Regions from separate parts of the Streptomyces sp. SAI-170 genome, predicted to be linked through region 2. Evidence: riboswitches for the same ligand, from Rfam matches in the RefSeq annotation. Region 2 holds a riboswitch; the other holds the start of a gene.
What was found. Region 2 has a riboswitch for cobalamin ahead of RKD23_RS35330 (energy-coupling factor ABC transporter permease). Riboswitches for the same ligand answer to the same signal wherever they lie in the genome.
Positions count from the first base shown of each region.

Region 1 (7,387 bases), 1.4 Mb from region 2:
GTCCTGCTGTCGAGAGGGGCGGCGAGGAGTGCGCCGTCCGGCGAGAAGGTCAGGAGCATGTGTGTCCCGTCCGTCGCCATCGTGATGTCGACGCCGGGCAGCTTCCTCCCGCTGTCGACGTTCCAGAGGGCGAGTCTGCCGGCGCCGTCCGCGATCGCCACCTCGTGCGGTCGTGAGGGGCGCACCGCGTATCCGAGGCAGGGGCCCTCGTGGTACCCGCAGGGGTCGCGGGTCACCGGCCACTTCTGCCGGGTCGCGGTGTCGTAGAGGAACAGCCGGTCCTGCGTCAGGACCGCGATCCTGCTCCCGTACAAGGGGGCGGCGAAGTCGATCCCACCGGTGAAGTGCTCGGTGTGTTCGAACCGGCCCTGGGGGGAGGTGCGCACCGACAGCATCTGGTCGCCGCTGTACCAGAGGACGGTCCGACGGCTGTCCGCCGTGAAGAACAGGTCCGGTTCGTTCATGTCGGACGTGTCCCACTCGTCCAGTCGGACGGGCCGCGCGGTCAGCTCCTCGCCGACCCGGGCCATGATCAGCCAGGCTGTGCTCGTCCCGATTTCGCTCGTCTTCTCGGTACGGGCTCGCACCGTGCCGTCGGAGCTGCGCGCGTACGTGTCGTCGGGGGACGACGTGTCCGTGGCCACGTCCGGCAGCGGTGCCCGGCTCGCGGGCGTGGTCCGCAGCACCAGCAGGTCCGATCCCACGGCACGTAGCGCCCGCGGCGCGCCGCCCGGTCGGCTGAGGACCGCGACGGGCCCCGCCCATTCCATCGGGTCCAGGCTGATCGACGCGAGCCGGCGCACACCGGTCGTCACGTCCGTCACCCGCAGCACGGCCAGGCCGCCCTCCCCGCTGGTCTCCACCGCGTACCGTCCGGTCGCGTCGAGTCCGTCCCAGCCGATGACCATGAAGGCCGGCCCGGCCCTGCCGGAGCCCGAGAGGGAGCGGAAGGCATGCCGTCCGAACGAGCGGTCGACGACGACGCCCGAGCCACGACCAGCGATGGACTCGGCTCGGGGAACCGTACGCAGCACCGCCCCGGTGGTCAGGTCGCGCACGGTCGCCGTGCCCTGGTCCGGCTCGCCGGGGTCGGCCAGCAGGACGGCCGCCGTGCCGTCACCGACGAGTGCGCCGTCCTCCGGAGCGTCGCCCTCGAGGTCCACGGGCACGGTCCGGCCGGTGTCGGTCCTCCAGACCTCACCCGCCCAGGCGACGTCCTTCGGGTCCTCGACGTCGCCTGAGACGTCGAGGGCCAGCCGCAGCAGACGGTCACCGCTGTCCGAGAAGTCCAGCGCGCCGGTGCCGACGGACGCGGTGGCCCCCAGGTCCGGCGGCGGGCCGGTCCACCTCCGTTCGTGCCGTCGCAGGTCGATCACCGTCACGGAGCCGTCGTCCGTTGCGACGGCCAGCAGGCCTCCGTCGTCGCTGAGAGCGACCATCGTGGGCACGCCGGGCAGTCCGGGCACCGGCCACGACCGCGCGGACTTTCGGAAGACGCCCGTCCACACCCGGACCTCCCGGCTGTTGGCCTTTCCCTCGGCCAGGGTGACGACGGTCGTGCCGTCGGGGGTCATGTCGAGATCGCCGATCAGCTCGCCGGTAGTCCCCGCGTGGCCACCGGTCACGGAGACCCCTCGGAAATAGGCGTCCAGCAGCGCCTGCCGGGCCTCTTTGCCCTTGTCGTTGCGCCACGCGGCCATGGCCAGGTGCATGGAGGCCAGCGGGCGTGTCGCTGCGAGGCGTTCCGCCTCCTCCGCCAGCGCCCGGGACGCGATCACCCGCCCCCGCGTCTCCAGCTCCGTGCCCCTCTGCCACGCCACCACCGCCAGCACTCCGGCCACCAGTGCCAGCACGACCAGCACCGCCGCCGCCGTACGCAACCGTCGCAGCCCCCGCTGCTGATGCCGCCGCCCCGCCTCGATGAAGTCGCGCTCCGCCTGGGTGATGTCGTCGCGGTGCTCCAGGGAGGCCAGTTGTTCCAGGGACGTGGCCAGCATGGTGCCCCGTAGCAGGGCGCCTGTCTCGCGGCCCGTTTCCTGCCAGTGGGCGAGGGACTGGAGGAGGCGTTCCTGCCAGGCGCGGAAGTCGCGGGAGGCCTCCAGCCAGGTGCGCAGGCGGGGCCAGGCGCGGACGAGTTCCTCGTGGGCGAGGTCGACGAGGGGGTCGCCGTCGGGGCCGTGGGTGATGCGGACGAAGCGGGTGCGGGTGGCCAGGGCCTCGGCCGTGGCGCGGAGTTCGGGGGGCAGGGGGGACAGGCGGACCGGTTTGCGGGTGAAGCCCGCCGCGTCGTCGGGGCGGGCCAGTTGGGTGAAGAGGCGGCGGACGGGGGCCTCGCCGTACTCGGTGATGACCTCGCCGACGCGTTGTTCGGCGTGGGCGGACAGGGCTCCGGCGACGCCGCCCAGGGCCTCGTAGCCGGTGTGGGTCAGGCGGATGCCCTTCTCGTGCGACCACAGTTCCGTCAGGGCGAACTCGACCATCGGCAGATGGCCCGGCTCGCCCTCGGCGTCGTCCACGATGCGTTCCGCGAGGCCGGGTTCGAGGGTGAGGCCGGGGACCCGGGCCGCCGGGCCCTCGACGGCGCGCAGGAGGGCCGCGCGGTCCAGGGGGGCGACGACCTGGGCGCAGTCGCTGAGGACGCGGGCCGTGGCGGGTTCGACGAGGTCGTCCAGCGACGCCGAGCGCAGCGTGGCGAGGACCCGCAGGCGTCTGCCCTCGGCCGGTGCCGCGGCCAGGGCGATCGTCAGGCCGAGCAGCGTCCGTGCGGTGGCCGGTTCGGCGGCGACGGTCTCCTCCAACTGGTTGAGGAAGAAGACATGTCCGGCCGGGCCGCAGCTCTCCAGCACCCGTCGGCCCAGCGCGGCCGCGGCGTCGGCGCCCTCGGCGTCCAGGACCTGCGCCAGCGCCAGGGCCGCCCGTTCCTGCTCCGGGACGCCGGAGTCCCGCGCGAGCAGCGGGGCCAGCGCCCGGGCCAGGGTGAGCGCGGCGCGGGTGCCGGGGAGGGGCCGGATCTCGGACACCGTATGGCCGTCGGCGCGCAGGCGGGGCAGGACGCCCGCGCGGACGAGGGAGGTCTTGCCGCTGCCGGAGGGGCCCACGACCGGGACGACCAGGTGGCGTTCCACCGCGTCGACCAGCCGGTCCGTCTCCTCCTCGCGGCCGAAGAAGTGCTCGGCGTCCTCCTCGCGGAAGGCGTCCAGGCCGCGGTAGGGGCAGCGGCGCAGGCCGGGTTGGAGGTCGAGGAGCGTGGCGGCGGGGATGAGGTAGGAGGTGACGGCCACGGGGCCGCGGTCCGCCGCGACCGTCATGCCTACGACGGCGCCGACCTCCTCGTCCCACACCGGGGCCCCGCTGCACCCCGGGGTGATGCGGTGCGCCGTCCCCTCGGCCTCCATCGAGATCCAGCCGTGCCCCACGGCTCCGCGCAGCCGCCCGCCGATCCACGCGCCGTGCTCGGCGGCCGCCGGGAAGGCGAGGATGCGGAAGCGGTGGTCCCAGACATCGCCGACCCCGGCGAGGGGGACGGGACTCCCGAAGGGCTCTGCGAAAGGCTCCCCGGAGGGCTCTGCGAAGGGCTCCCCGCAGGGCTCCCGTGAGGCCTCCCCAGAGAGCTCCCCGGAAACCTCCCCGGAGGGCCCATGTGAGGGCTCCCGTGAGAGCTCCCCAGAGAGCCCTGAGGGCTCCCCCGACCACCGCCCCTCCCCCGGCAGCAACCGCAGCAGCGCCACGTCCCCCGACCCGTCCGCCGTCACCGGGCGCCACGCCGACACGGACGCCCGGTGGACCGTGCCGCCCCGTTGCAGAGGGAACTCCACGGTCAGCGACGCCGTGGGCACCGTCTCGTCCCGGCCGTCGACGCGCAGCGCCTGCGCCACGACATGGGCACACGTGGCCACCAGGCCCGGCGCGAGCAGGAAGCCCGTGCCGACCGCCGTGCCGTCGGCGTCCCGCACCCGGGCCACCGCGGGGCCGAGTGCCTCGGGGAAGCGGTCACCGGTCACTGCGTACGCACCTTTCGTCTCGCCCGTCGGATGTATTGCAGTGGGTACTGACGGAGCGTCACAAGCGCTCGCGCGGATTGCCGCCCGGCAGAGCGCATTTCCGCCCGAGTCGGTCCCCACGGGCGGGCCGGCATGGTAGCGGTGTGGGCCTCGGCACACTCCAGCCTCGCAGGTCAACAGCGAGTTGACGGGTGTTCGCGGGCCGTGGTGGACTGCCGGAGCCATCTACGGCGGCAGGAGAGGAAGCCGGTGCGAATCCGGCGCGGTCCCGCCACTGTCACCGGGGTAGGCCCAGACACAGGGCCTAGCATCCCCGGGAGCCAGGAACTCTCACCGCCGGTCTCGTCGAACCAGGGCGCGGACACCCTGAGTGAGGACATATCGCCATGCGCGGCTGCCCAACACGGTTCACCACCCCTGCCCTGCCCGCCTGCCCGGCCGGCTGAGCCCGATGCGTGCCGATCGCGTGTTCGCGTACGGCGCCGCCGCCGGCCTTCTCGGTGACCTCCTGCTCGGCGATCCGCGCCGCGGGCATCCGGTCGCCGCGTTCGGTCGCGCCGCGGGTGCCGTGGAACAGCGGCTGTGGCGCGACCACCGCGGCCTGGGCGCCCTGCACACCGCCGTGTGCGTGGGCGGCACGGTCGCCCTGGGCGCCGCGGCCGCCCGTGCCGTACGCCGCTCCCCCGCCGCCTCCGTCGCGCTGACCGGCGCCGCCACCTGGGCCGTCGTCGGCGGGACGTCGCTCGCGCGCGAGGCCCGTGCCATCGGACAGTCGCTCCAGGAGGGCGACATCGAGGGCGCGCGGGCCCGGCTGCCGCACCTGTGCGGGCGGGACCCGCAGGCGCTGGACGCCGACGGGATCGCCCGTGCCGTCGTGGAGTCGGTCGCCGAGAACACCTCCGACGCGGTCGTCGGCGCGCTGGTGTGGGGCGCGCTCGGCGGGGTGCCGGGGCTGCTCGGCTTCCGGGCGGTCAACACCCTGGACGCGATGGTGGGCCACAAGTCGCCCCGCTACCGCCGCTTCGGGTGGGCCTCCGCCCGCCTGGACGACCTCGCCGGCTGGCCGGGCGCGCGGCTGACCGCCGTACTCGCCGCGGCCGCGGGACCCGATCCGCGCGGTGCCGTACGCGCCTGGCGGGCCGACGCCGGCCGGCACCCGAGCCCCAACGCCGGGCCCGTGGAGGCCTCCTTCGCGGGCGCCCTCGGTGTGCGGCTCGGCGGCACGCTGTCCTACGGCGGCCGGGTCGAGCACCGGCCCGTGCTGAACGGGGCGACGGGACGCGCCGTCGCCGTCACCGACATCGGCCGGGCGGTACGGCTCTCCCGCCGGGTCGGCTGGCTCGCGCTCGGCGTGGGAGTCGCCGGGCGCCTGGTCGTGAAGGGGCGGAACAGCATGAGCGGGGGCGGAAGAACATGAGCTGGGGCAAGAGCATGGGCGGGGGTCTCCTCGTCGCAGGCACCACGTCCGACGCGGGCAAGAGCGTCGTCACGGCCGGGATCTGCCGATGGCTGGTGCGGCAGGGGGTCAAGGTCGCGCCCTTCAAGGCGCAGAACATGTCCCTCAATTCCTTCGTCACGCGCGAAGGCGCCGAGATAGGCCGGGCGCAGGCCATGCAGGCCCAGGCCTGTCGCGTGGAGCCCACCGCGCTGATGAACCCCGTGCTGCTCAAGCCCGGTGGCGAGCAGAGCAGCCAGGTCGTGCTGCTGGGCAAGCCGGTCGGCGAGCTGAGCGCGCGCGGCTATCACGGCGGACGGCAGCAGCAGTTGCTCGGCACCGTGCTGGAGTGTCTCACCGAGTTGCGGGGCACGTATGACGCGGTGATCTGCGAGGGGGCGGGCAGTCCGGCCGAGATCAATTTGCGCCGGACGGACATCGTGAACATGGGGATCGCCCGCAATGCCGGGCTCCCCGTGCTTGTCGTCGGCGACATCGACCGCGGGGGCGTCTTCGCGTCCTTCTTCGGGACCGTGGCTCTGCTCTCCCCCGAGGACCAGAAGCTCGTCGCCGGGTTCCTCGTCAACAAGTTCCGGGGCGATGTCTCCCTGCTGGAGCCGGGCCTGGACATGCTGCTCGGGCTCACCGGGCGCCCCACCTACGGGGTCCTTCCCTTCCAGCACGGCCTCGGCATCGACGAGGAGGACGGGCTGCGGGTGTCCCTGCGGGGGACGGTCCGGGAGTCGAACGTGGCCCCGCCGCACGGCGAGGACGTCCTGCGCGTCGCGGTGTGCGCGATCCCGCTGATGTCCAACTTCACGGACGTGGACGCGCTCGCCGCCGAACCGGGCGTCGTGGTGCGGTTCGTGGACCGGCCGGAGGAGCTGGCCGACGCGGACCTGGTCGTCGTCCCCGGTACCCGCGGGACCGTACGGGCGCTGGAGTGGCTGCGTGAGCGGGGCCTTGCGGACGCGCTCGTGCGCAGGGCCGCCGAACAGCGGCCGATCCTCGGCATCTGCGGCGGTTTCCAGGTCCTCGGCGAGCACATCGAGGACGAGGTCGAGAGCCGTCGCGGTCACGTGGACGGCCTCGGGGTCCTCCCCGTCAGGGTGCGGTTCGCCCGCGAGAAGACCCTCACCCGGCCGGCCGGCGAGGCACTCGGCGAGCCCGTCGAGGGCTACGAGATCCACCACGGGGTCGCCCGGATCGAGGGCGGCGAGCCCTTCCTGGACGGCTGCCGCGTCGGCCAGACCTGGGGCACCCACTGGCACGGCTCGCTGGAGTCGGACGGCTTCCGGCGCGCCTTCCTGCGCGAGGTGGCCGCCGCCGCGGGCCGCCGCTTCGTGCCGGCGCCCGACACCTCCTTCGCCGCGCTGCGCGAGGAGCAGCTCGACCGGCTCGGCGACCTGATCGAACAGCACGCGGACACCGACGCGCTGTGGCGGCTCATCGAGTCCGGCGCGCCGCAAGGACTGCCTTTCATTCCACCGGGAGCACCCGCATGAGCACAGTGTTGTTGTTGTCGACCGCCGACACGGATCTGCTGGCGGCCCGTGCCTCGGGAGCGCCGTACCGGATCGGCAACCCGACCCGGGTGGACGTCGCCACCGAGCTGCCCGCACTCGTCCAGGGCGCGGACATCGCCGTCGTACGGCTTCTCGGCGGCAAGCGCGCCTGGGAGGACGGGCTCGCCACGCTGAAGGAGGCGGGCATCCCGACCGTGCTGCTGGGCGGTGAGGCCGTGCCGGACGCCGAGCTGATGGCCGAGTCCAGCGTGCCCGCGGGTGTCGTGGCGGAGGCGCTGAAGTACCTGGTCGAGGGCGGCCCCGAGAACCTGGTCGAGCTCTCCCGCTTCCTGTCCGACACGGTGCTGCTGACCGGCGAGGGCTTCGCCGCGCCGCAGAAGATGCCGGAGTACGGCGTCCACGGCGAGCGTGCTCTCGTCGAGGGC
Region 1 covers NZ_JBMGQD010000001.1:6,510,984-6,518,370, reverse strand. Annotated here, with positions in the region: gene RKD23_RS29260 (AAA family ATPase) at 1-4,001, opposite strand, end outside; cobalamin riboswitch at 4,193-4,350, shown strand; gene RKD23_RS29255 (cobalamin biosynthesis protein) at 4,453-5,418, shown strand; gene RKD23_RS29250 (cobyric acid synthase) at 5,433-6,941, shown strand; gene cobN (cobaltochelatase subunit CobN) at 6,938-7,387, shown strand, end outside.
Region 1: it holds a riboswitch for cobalamin, as region 2 does, so the genes downstream of both, RKD23_RS29255 (cobalamin biosynthesis protein) here and RKD23_RS35330 (energy-coupling factor ABC transporter permease) in region 2, are expected to answer to the same signal.

Region 2 (7,387 bases):
AGCGGGCCCAGGTCGTCCGTACCGCCGTGGAGGCCGCGGGCGACGGGGCGCGCGTGATGCCGGGCGTCTCCGCGTACGGCAGTGCCGAGGCGCGGCGCTGGGCCGACCAGGCCGCCGAGGCGGGCTGCGGCAGCGTGCTGCTCCTGCCGCCGAACGCCTACCGGGCCGACGAGCGGGCGGTGACCGCGCACTACGCCGAGGTCGCGCGCGCCGGACTGCCCGTCGTCGCCTACAACAACCCCATCGACACCAAGGTCGACCTCACGCCCGAGCTGCTGGCCCGGCTGCACGCCGAGACGGGGATCGTGGCCGTGAAGGAGTTCTCCGGCGATGTGCGCCGGGCCTACCGGATCGCCGAACTCGCCCCCGAGCTGGACCTGTTGATCGGCGCGGACGACGTGCTGCTCGAACTGGCCGTGGCCGGCGCGGTCGGCTGGATCGCCGGCTACCCCAACGCCTTCCCGGAGGCCTGCGCCCAGCTCTACGACGCGGCCGTCGCCCGCGACCTGGACACCGCGCTGCCGCTGTACCGGTCGCTGCACCCGCTGCTGCGCTGGGACTCCAGGACCGAGTTCGTGCAGGCGATCAAGCTGTCCATGGACATCGTCGGCGTGCCCGGCGGCCCCACCCGGCCGCCGCGGATGCCGCTTCCCGAAGCGTACGAGGCCGAGATCCGCGCGGCCACCGAGAAGGCCGTCGCCGACGGTCACCGTTGAGGCAACCGGACCCACTGAAAGGGGCGTTCGTGCGCACGCGTCATGTCTTCCACGCCGTCGATTCGCACACCGAGGGCATGCCCACCCGTGTCATCACCGGCGGTGTCGGGGTGGTGCCGGGCGCCACCATGGCCGAGCGGCGCCGCCACTTCGCCGAGCATCTGGATCACCTGCGCACTCTGCTGATGTACGAGCCGCGCGGGCACGCCGCCATGAGCGGGGCGATCCTGCAGCCGCCCACCCGGCCGGACGCCGACTACGGGGTGCTGTACATCGAGGTGTCCGGCCTGCTGCCGATGTGCGGGCACGGCACCATCGGGGTCGCGACCGTGCTGGTGGAGACCGGCATGGTGCAGGTCACCGAGCCCGTCACCACCGTACGGCTGGACACTCCGGCCGGGCTGGTCAGTGTGGACGTACAGGTCGAGGACGGGGCCGCGAAGGCGGTCACGCTCACCAATGTGCCGTCGTTCTGTGTGGGACTCGACCGCAAGGTGGAGGTGCCCGGGTACGGCTCGGTGACGTACGACCTCGCGTACGGCGGTAACTTCTACGCCTTCGTGGAACTGGAGGCGCTGGGGCTGCCGTTCGACCGGGCGCGGAAGGACGAGCTGCTCGCCGCCGGGCTGGCGGTCATGGAGGCGTTGAACGCCTCGCCCGACCGGCCCGTGCATCCGGTGCAGCCGGAGATCGCCGGGCTCAAGCACGTGTATCTCGCGGCGCCCGGCTCCGATGCGCGGCGTTCGCGGCACGCGATGGCCATCCACCCCGGCTGGTTCGACCGCTCGCCCTGCGGCACCGGTACGTCGGCGCGGATGGCGCAGCTGCACGCGCGCGGGGAGCTGCCGTTGCACCGGGACTTCGTCAACGAGTCGTTCATCGGTACGGAGTTCACCGGGCGGCTGGTGGAGGAGACGGAGGTGGGCGGGGTGCCGGCGGTGGTGCCGCGGATCACGGGGCGGGCCTGGATCACGGGTACGGCGCAGTACTTCCTCGACCCCGACGACCCGTTCCCGGGAGGGTTTCTCCTCTGAGGGCAACTGCCGTACGAGGGCGGCGAAAACAACGTGACATTGTACTCTGGTGATCCTCGGCGGCACGAAGGGAACACCATGGGGCACCTCCAACGCAACCTCGCCACCACCCGCGAGCGGCTGCGCGACCAGGTCGCCCACGCACTGCGTGCCGCGCTGATCTCCGGCGAACTCAAGCCGGGGCAGGTGTACTCGGCGCCCGGGCTCGCGGAGGACTTCGGCATCTCCGCGACGCCCGTGCGCGAGGCCATGCTGGACCTCGCCCGCGAGGGGCTGGTCGAGCCGGTGCGCAACAAGGGGTTCCGGGTCACCGAGGTCGACGAGCGGGACCTCGACCAGTACAGCGAGATCCGGATGCTCATCGAGGTCCCGATGATCGGCCGGATCACCCGCAGCGCCTCCCGTGAGGAGCTTCAGGCGCTGCGGCCGGTCGCCGAGGAGATCGTCGCGGCGGCCCGTGAGCACGACCTGATCGGCTATCTGGAGGCCGACCGGCGGTTCCACCTCTCCCTGCTCGCTCTGGGCGGCAACGACCGTCTGGTCGAGACCGTGGGCGACCTGCGCAAGCGGTCCCGGCTGTACGGGCTCACCGCGCTGGACGCGAGCGACCGGCTCATTCCGTCGGCCGAGGAGCACATCGAGCTGCTCGATCTGATGGTGGCCGGGGACGCGGAGGGCGCCGAGCGCTGTATGAGCCGCCATCTCGGACATGTCCGCTCGCTGTGGGCGGAGGGCGAGCAGAAGGCTGGTAATGCCGCGAAGGCCGCAAAGGTCATGTGAACACCCGGCACGCAGTGATGATGATCACGAGGGATCCCTCCCGGGGTGCGCCGGGGCGCAGGGGTGGCACGGCGGAAGCCTGTTGGCGGTCTTGTGCGCCCCCGAGGGCCGCTTGTCACCGTCGCGTTCCGGGCACTAGTGTCACCACGCCTTGGTGAACGGGAAATCCGGTGCGAAACCGGTGCGGCCCTCGCCACTGTGATCGGGAAGTCCGGCTCCGGCCCTCACGGGCAGCCACTGGGTTCTAGCGACCCGGGAAGGCGGAGTTCGGGCGGTGGTACCCGTCAGCCAGGAGACCGGCCAAGGCATGTCAACCATCCACGAGGTGCTGGAGAGGGTCTGCCGGGCCATGCACATAGCCGAGGGTTTTCTTCCTCCGGCGCACGCGATCGCCTGGGGCGTCGCGTCCGCCCCCTTTGTCGTCCACGGAGTGCGTTCACTCACCCGTGAGGTCAAGGAACACCCGGAGAGCACCCTGCTCCTCGGCGCCTCCGGTGCCTTCACGTTCGTCCTGTCCGCGCTCAAGCTGCCGTCGGTGACGGGAAGTTGCTCCCACCCCACCGGGACGGGTCTTGGCGCCATCCTGTTCCGGCCGCCGATCATGGCGGTGCTGGGCACCATCACCCTGCTGTTCCAGGCGCTGCTGCTCGCGCACGGCGGCCTGACCACGCTCGGCGCCAACGTGTTCTCGATGGCCATCGCCGGACCCTGGGTGGGCTACGGCGTGTACCGGCTGCTGCGCCGCTACGACGTGCCGCTGATGGTCGCGGTGTTCTTCGGGGCGTTCCTCGCGGACCTGGCCACGTACTGCGTGACCAGTGTGCAGCTCGCGCTCGCCTTCCCGGATCCGAGCAGCGGTTTCCTGGGCGCGCTCGGCAAGTTCGGCTCCATCTTCGCCGTCACCCAGATCCCCCTCGCGATCAGCGAGGGCCTGCTGACGGTCCTGGTGATGCGGCTGCTCTCGCAGTCCAGCAAGGGCGAGCTGACCCGGCTCGGCGTGCTGGTGAGCGGGCCGAAGAGCGAGGCGGTGGCCCGATGAAGCGGAACACCAAGATCAACCTTGTGCTGCTGGCCCTCGTCGCCGCGCTCGCGGTGCTGCCGCTGGCGCTCGGCCTGGGCGACCACAAGAAGGAGCCGTTCACCGGCGCGGACGCCGAAGCGGAGACGGCGATCACCGAGATCGACCCGGACTACGAGCCCTGGTTCTCCCCGCTGTACGAGCCGCCGTCCGGCGAGATCGAGTCGGCGCTGTTCGCCCTCCAGGCGGCTCTCGGCGCGGGCGTCCTCGCCTACTACTTCGGGCTGCGCCGCGGCCGTCGGCAGGGTGAGGAGCGGGCGCGCGCGGGGCTGGAGGCCGAGCGCGGGGACGTCCCCGCCGACGACAGCCACGCCGGCGCCGGGCAGGGCTGACGCGCGCGTGCTGCCCATCGACGTGGCGGCGCACGGCAGCCGCTGGCGCCACCGCCATCCCGTGGACAAGGCCGTGCTCGGCCTCGGTCTGACCGTGCTGGCGATCTCCCTGCCGCCCTGGCCGGGCGCGGCCCTCGTGCTGGTCACGGCTCTGGCCGTGCTGCTGGGGCCGGCCGGTGTGCCGGGCCTGCGGCTGTGGCGTGCGTACCGGGTGCCGCTCGGCTTCTGCGCGAGCGGCGCGGTGACCCTGCTGGTGCAGGTCGGCGGGCCGGACGGCTGGATCTCGCCGGCCGACGGGGGTGCCGTGCGGGCCGGGGAGCTGATGCTGCGCACCTCGGCGGCCTCGCTCGGCGTCCTGCTGTTCGCGTTCACCACGCCCATGTCCGATCTGCTGCCGCGCCTGGTGCGGGCCGGGGTGCCGGCGCCCGTGGTGGACGTGGCGATGGTGACGTACCGGATGAGCTTCCTGCTCCTTGACTCCGTACGGCGGATCCGTGAGGCGCAGGCGGCGCGGCTCGGGCACACCACGCGGGCGGCGACCTGGCGTTCGCTGGCCGGGCTCGGCGCGACCGCGTTCGTCCGCTCCTTCGACCGGGCGGCCCGGCTCCAGTCGGGGCTCGCCGGGCGCGGCTACGACGGCACCCTGCGCGTGCTGGTGCCCGAGGCCCGCGTGTCCGTCCCCTTCACGGCCGGCGCCGTCGGGCTGCTCGCGGCCGTCACCGTCCTCACCTTCGTCCTGGAAAGGGTCCTGCCGTGAGCGAGGCCGTGACCGAGCCCCCCGTCGTCGCCCTGCACGGGGTGTCCTTCGCCTACGAGGACGGCCCCGATGTCCTCGACGGCCTGGACTTCGCCGTGCGCGAGGGCCGCGCCCTGGCGCTGCTGGGCCGCAACGGCACCGGCAAGACGACCCTGATGCGGCTGCTGAGCGGCGGACTGCGGCCGCGTGCCGGCCGGCTCACCGTCGAGGGCGAGCCGGTGTCGTACAACCGCGACGGGCTGACCCGGCTGCGCACGACGGTCCAGCTGGTGGTGCAGGACCCCGACGACCAGCTCTTCGCCGCGTCCGTCGCGCAGGACGTGTCCTTCGGGCCGCTGAACCTCGGCCTGTCCGACCCGGAGGTACGCGCGCGCGTGGCGGAGGCGCTGGCCGCGCTGGACATCACCGCGCTGGCCGACCGGCCCACGCATCTGCTGTCGTACGGGCAGCGCAAGCGCACGGCGATCGCGGGTGCGGTCGCGATGCGGCCTCGGGTGCTGATCCTCGACGAGCCGACCGCCGGTCTCGACCCGGACGGCCAGGAGCGGCTCCTGACCACGCTCGACGGGCTGCGCGCCGGCGGCACCACCGTGGTGATGGCCACCCATGACGTGGACCTCGCCCTGCGCTGGGCCGACGACGCGGCCCTGCTCACCCCGGCCGGCGTCCACACCGGCCCGGCCGCCACGATGCTCGCCCGCACCGAACTCCTGACCCAGGCCGGCCTGCGCCTGCCGTGGGGCATCGCCGCCACGGGAATGCTGCGCGCCCAGGGTCTGCTCGACGAGACGCAGTCGGGCCCGCGTACGCCGGAGGAACTGGCCGCGCTCACGCCCCGGTTGGCGACGGACGGGTGAGCCGTACCGGGTGTCCGCACTCATGCGGTGCAACGGCTGACATTTCAGCCTGATCTTGAGTGAACCTCCGTTCCGTGGATCCCGTCTGGCTGTACGACATCGGCCACCGCGGCCCGACGACTCCCCCGGCGCGCACCGCAGTTGCGGCGGCGGGCCGGGGCCGTCCGGCGGGTGGTGGCCGCGGAGACACGGAGAACGGAGAAGACCCTCCATGCGTCTGTCCACCCCCCACAGAGCGACGGCCCGGCGGATCGCCGCCACCGCGGCCGCGACCGGCGCGGCGCTCGCCCTGACCGCCGCGTCCGTCGGCACCTCGCACGCCGCCGACACCTCGGCGGACCGCGGGCGTCCGACCGCGCAGATCATCGGCGGTGTCGCCCAGCCCGACGGCAAGCACCCGTTCATGGCGGCGCTGCTGCAGAAGGGCACGGGCAGCCCGTACGACCGTCAGTTCTGCGGCGGCAGCCTGCTCGCCCCGGACATGGTCATGACGGCCGCGCACTGTGTGCTGGGCACCAAGCCCAAGGAGATCGAGACGGTCGTCGGCCGGACGGTGCTGTCCAAGAAGAACCAGGGCCATCTGCGCCAGGTGACCGACATCGTCGTCCACCCGCGCTACGCCCGGGGCCAGGAGGCGTACGACGTCGCCTTCCTCTTCCTCGACAAGCCCGTCCAGGGCATCGCACCGGTCCACCTGCCCACCGAGGGCACGGACGCGCTGATCCGCCCCGGCGCGCAGGCCACGGTCATCGGCTGGGGCAACACCAACACCGAGGTGACGAAGTACGCGGACCGGCTGCGCGCGGTGAACGTGCCGATCGTGTCGCACATCGAGTGCAAGGCCACCTACGCGGAGTACGACAAGAAGGTCAACGTCTGCGCGGGCGTCGAGGGAAAGGACTCCTGCCAGGGTGACAGCGGCGGCCCGCTGTTCCGCAAGCTGAAGGGCAGGCAGGGCGTCTACCAGATAGGCGTCGTGTCCTACGGCGACGGCTGCGCCGAGCAGGGCGCCCCGGGCGTGTACACGTACACCGGCTCCCACGAGCTGTGGAAGACGCTGGACGAGTCGGCCAAGGGCAAGCGCGTGAAGCGACTGCTCGGCCGCTGAGCCGCCGGCCTCGGGCGGGGTGGGGCGCTGCTGCCCCGCCCCGCCCGGGGTCAGATGCCGAAGGGTGCCGCGTACCGGACGGTCCCGGCGGGCAGGGGGTGACCCGGGTCGAGGGCGAGGGCCATGAGGGCCTCGTCCGGGACGTCGATGGTCACCCCGATGCCGTGGGCGGAGGCCCGGGTGAAGCCGAACCTCGGGTAGTACGAGGGGTGCCCGAGGACGACGACGTACCGCTCGCCCCGTTCCGCGGCGGCCAGCAGGGCCGCGCGCACGGCCGCCGCTCCCGCGCCGGTGCCCTGGTGCTCGGGCAGGACGGCCACCGGCCCCAGGCACAGAGCCGGTACGTCGCCGATGTGGCAGCGGGTCAGCAGGGCATGGCCGACCGGCGTGCCGTCGGCCCCGGCTGCCACGACGGACAGTCCCTCGATCCACGCCTCGTCGGCCCGCAGCGCGTCGACGAGGTCGGCCTCCAGCGGGGTGTCGAAGGCCGCGAGTTCGATCGCGCGGACGGCGGGGATGTCGGCGCTCGTCTCGGCGCGGGTGATCCAGTCGGTGCTCATGTCAGGTGAGGGTACGGCCGCGAGGCGGCCCGGGCTCACTCGTTTTCCTCCCGTACGACGGGGTCGCCGACGCGTACCAGGCCCGGCCGTACGACGTCCAGGTAGACGCCGACGCAGGACAGCCGGCCGAGGCTCAGCACGGGAACCCGGTGTTCGCGGGCGACC
Region 2 covers NZ_JBMGQD010000001.1:7,865,199-7,872,585, reverse strand. Annotated here, with positions in the region: gene RKD23_RS35345 (dihydrodipicolinate synthase family protein) at 1-716, shown strand, start outside; gene RKD23_RS35340 (proline racemase family protein) at 746-1,750, shown strand; gene RKD23_RS35335 (GntR family transcriptional regulator) at 1,829-2,530, shown strand; cobalamin riboswitch at 2,666-2,849, shown strand; gene RKD23_RS35330 (energy-coupling factor ABC transporter permease) at 2,880-3,569, shown strand; gene RKD23_RS35325 (energy-coupling factor ABC transporter substrate-binding protein) at 3,566-3,940, shown strand; gene cbiQ (cobalt ECF transporter T component CbiQ) at 3,948-4,697, shown strand; gene RKD23_RS35315 (ATP-binding cassette domain-containing protein) at 4,706-5,554, shown strand; gene RKD23_RS35310 (S1 family peptidase) at 5,766-6,662, shown strand; gene RKD23_RS35305 (GNAT family N-acetyltransferase) at 6,713-7,222, opposite strand; gene RKD23_RS35300 (MOSC domain-containing protein) at 7,258-7,387, opposite strand, start outside.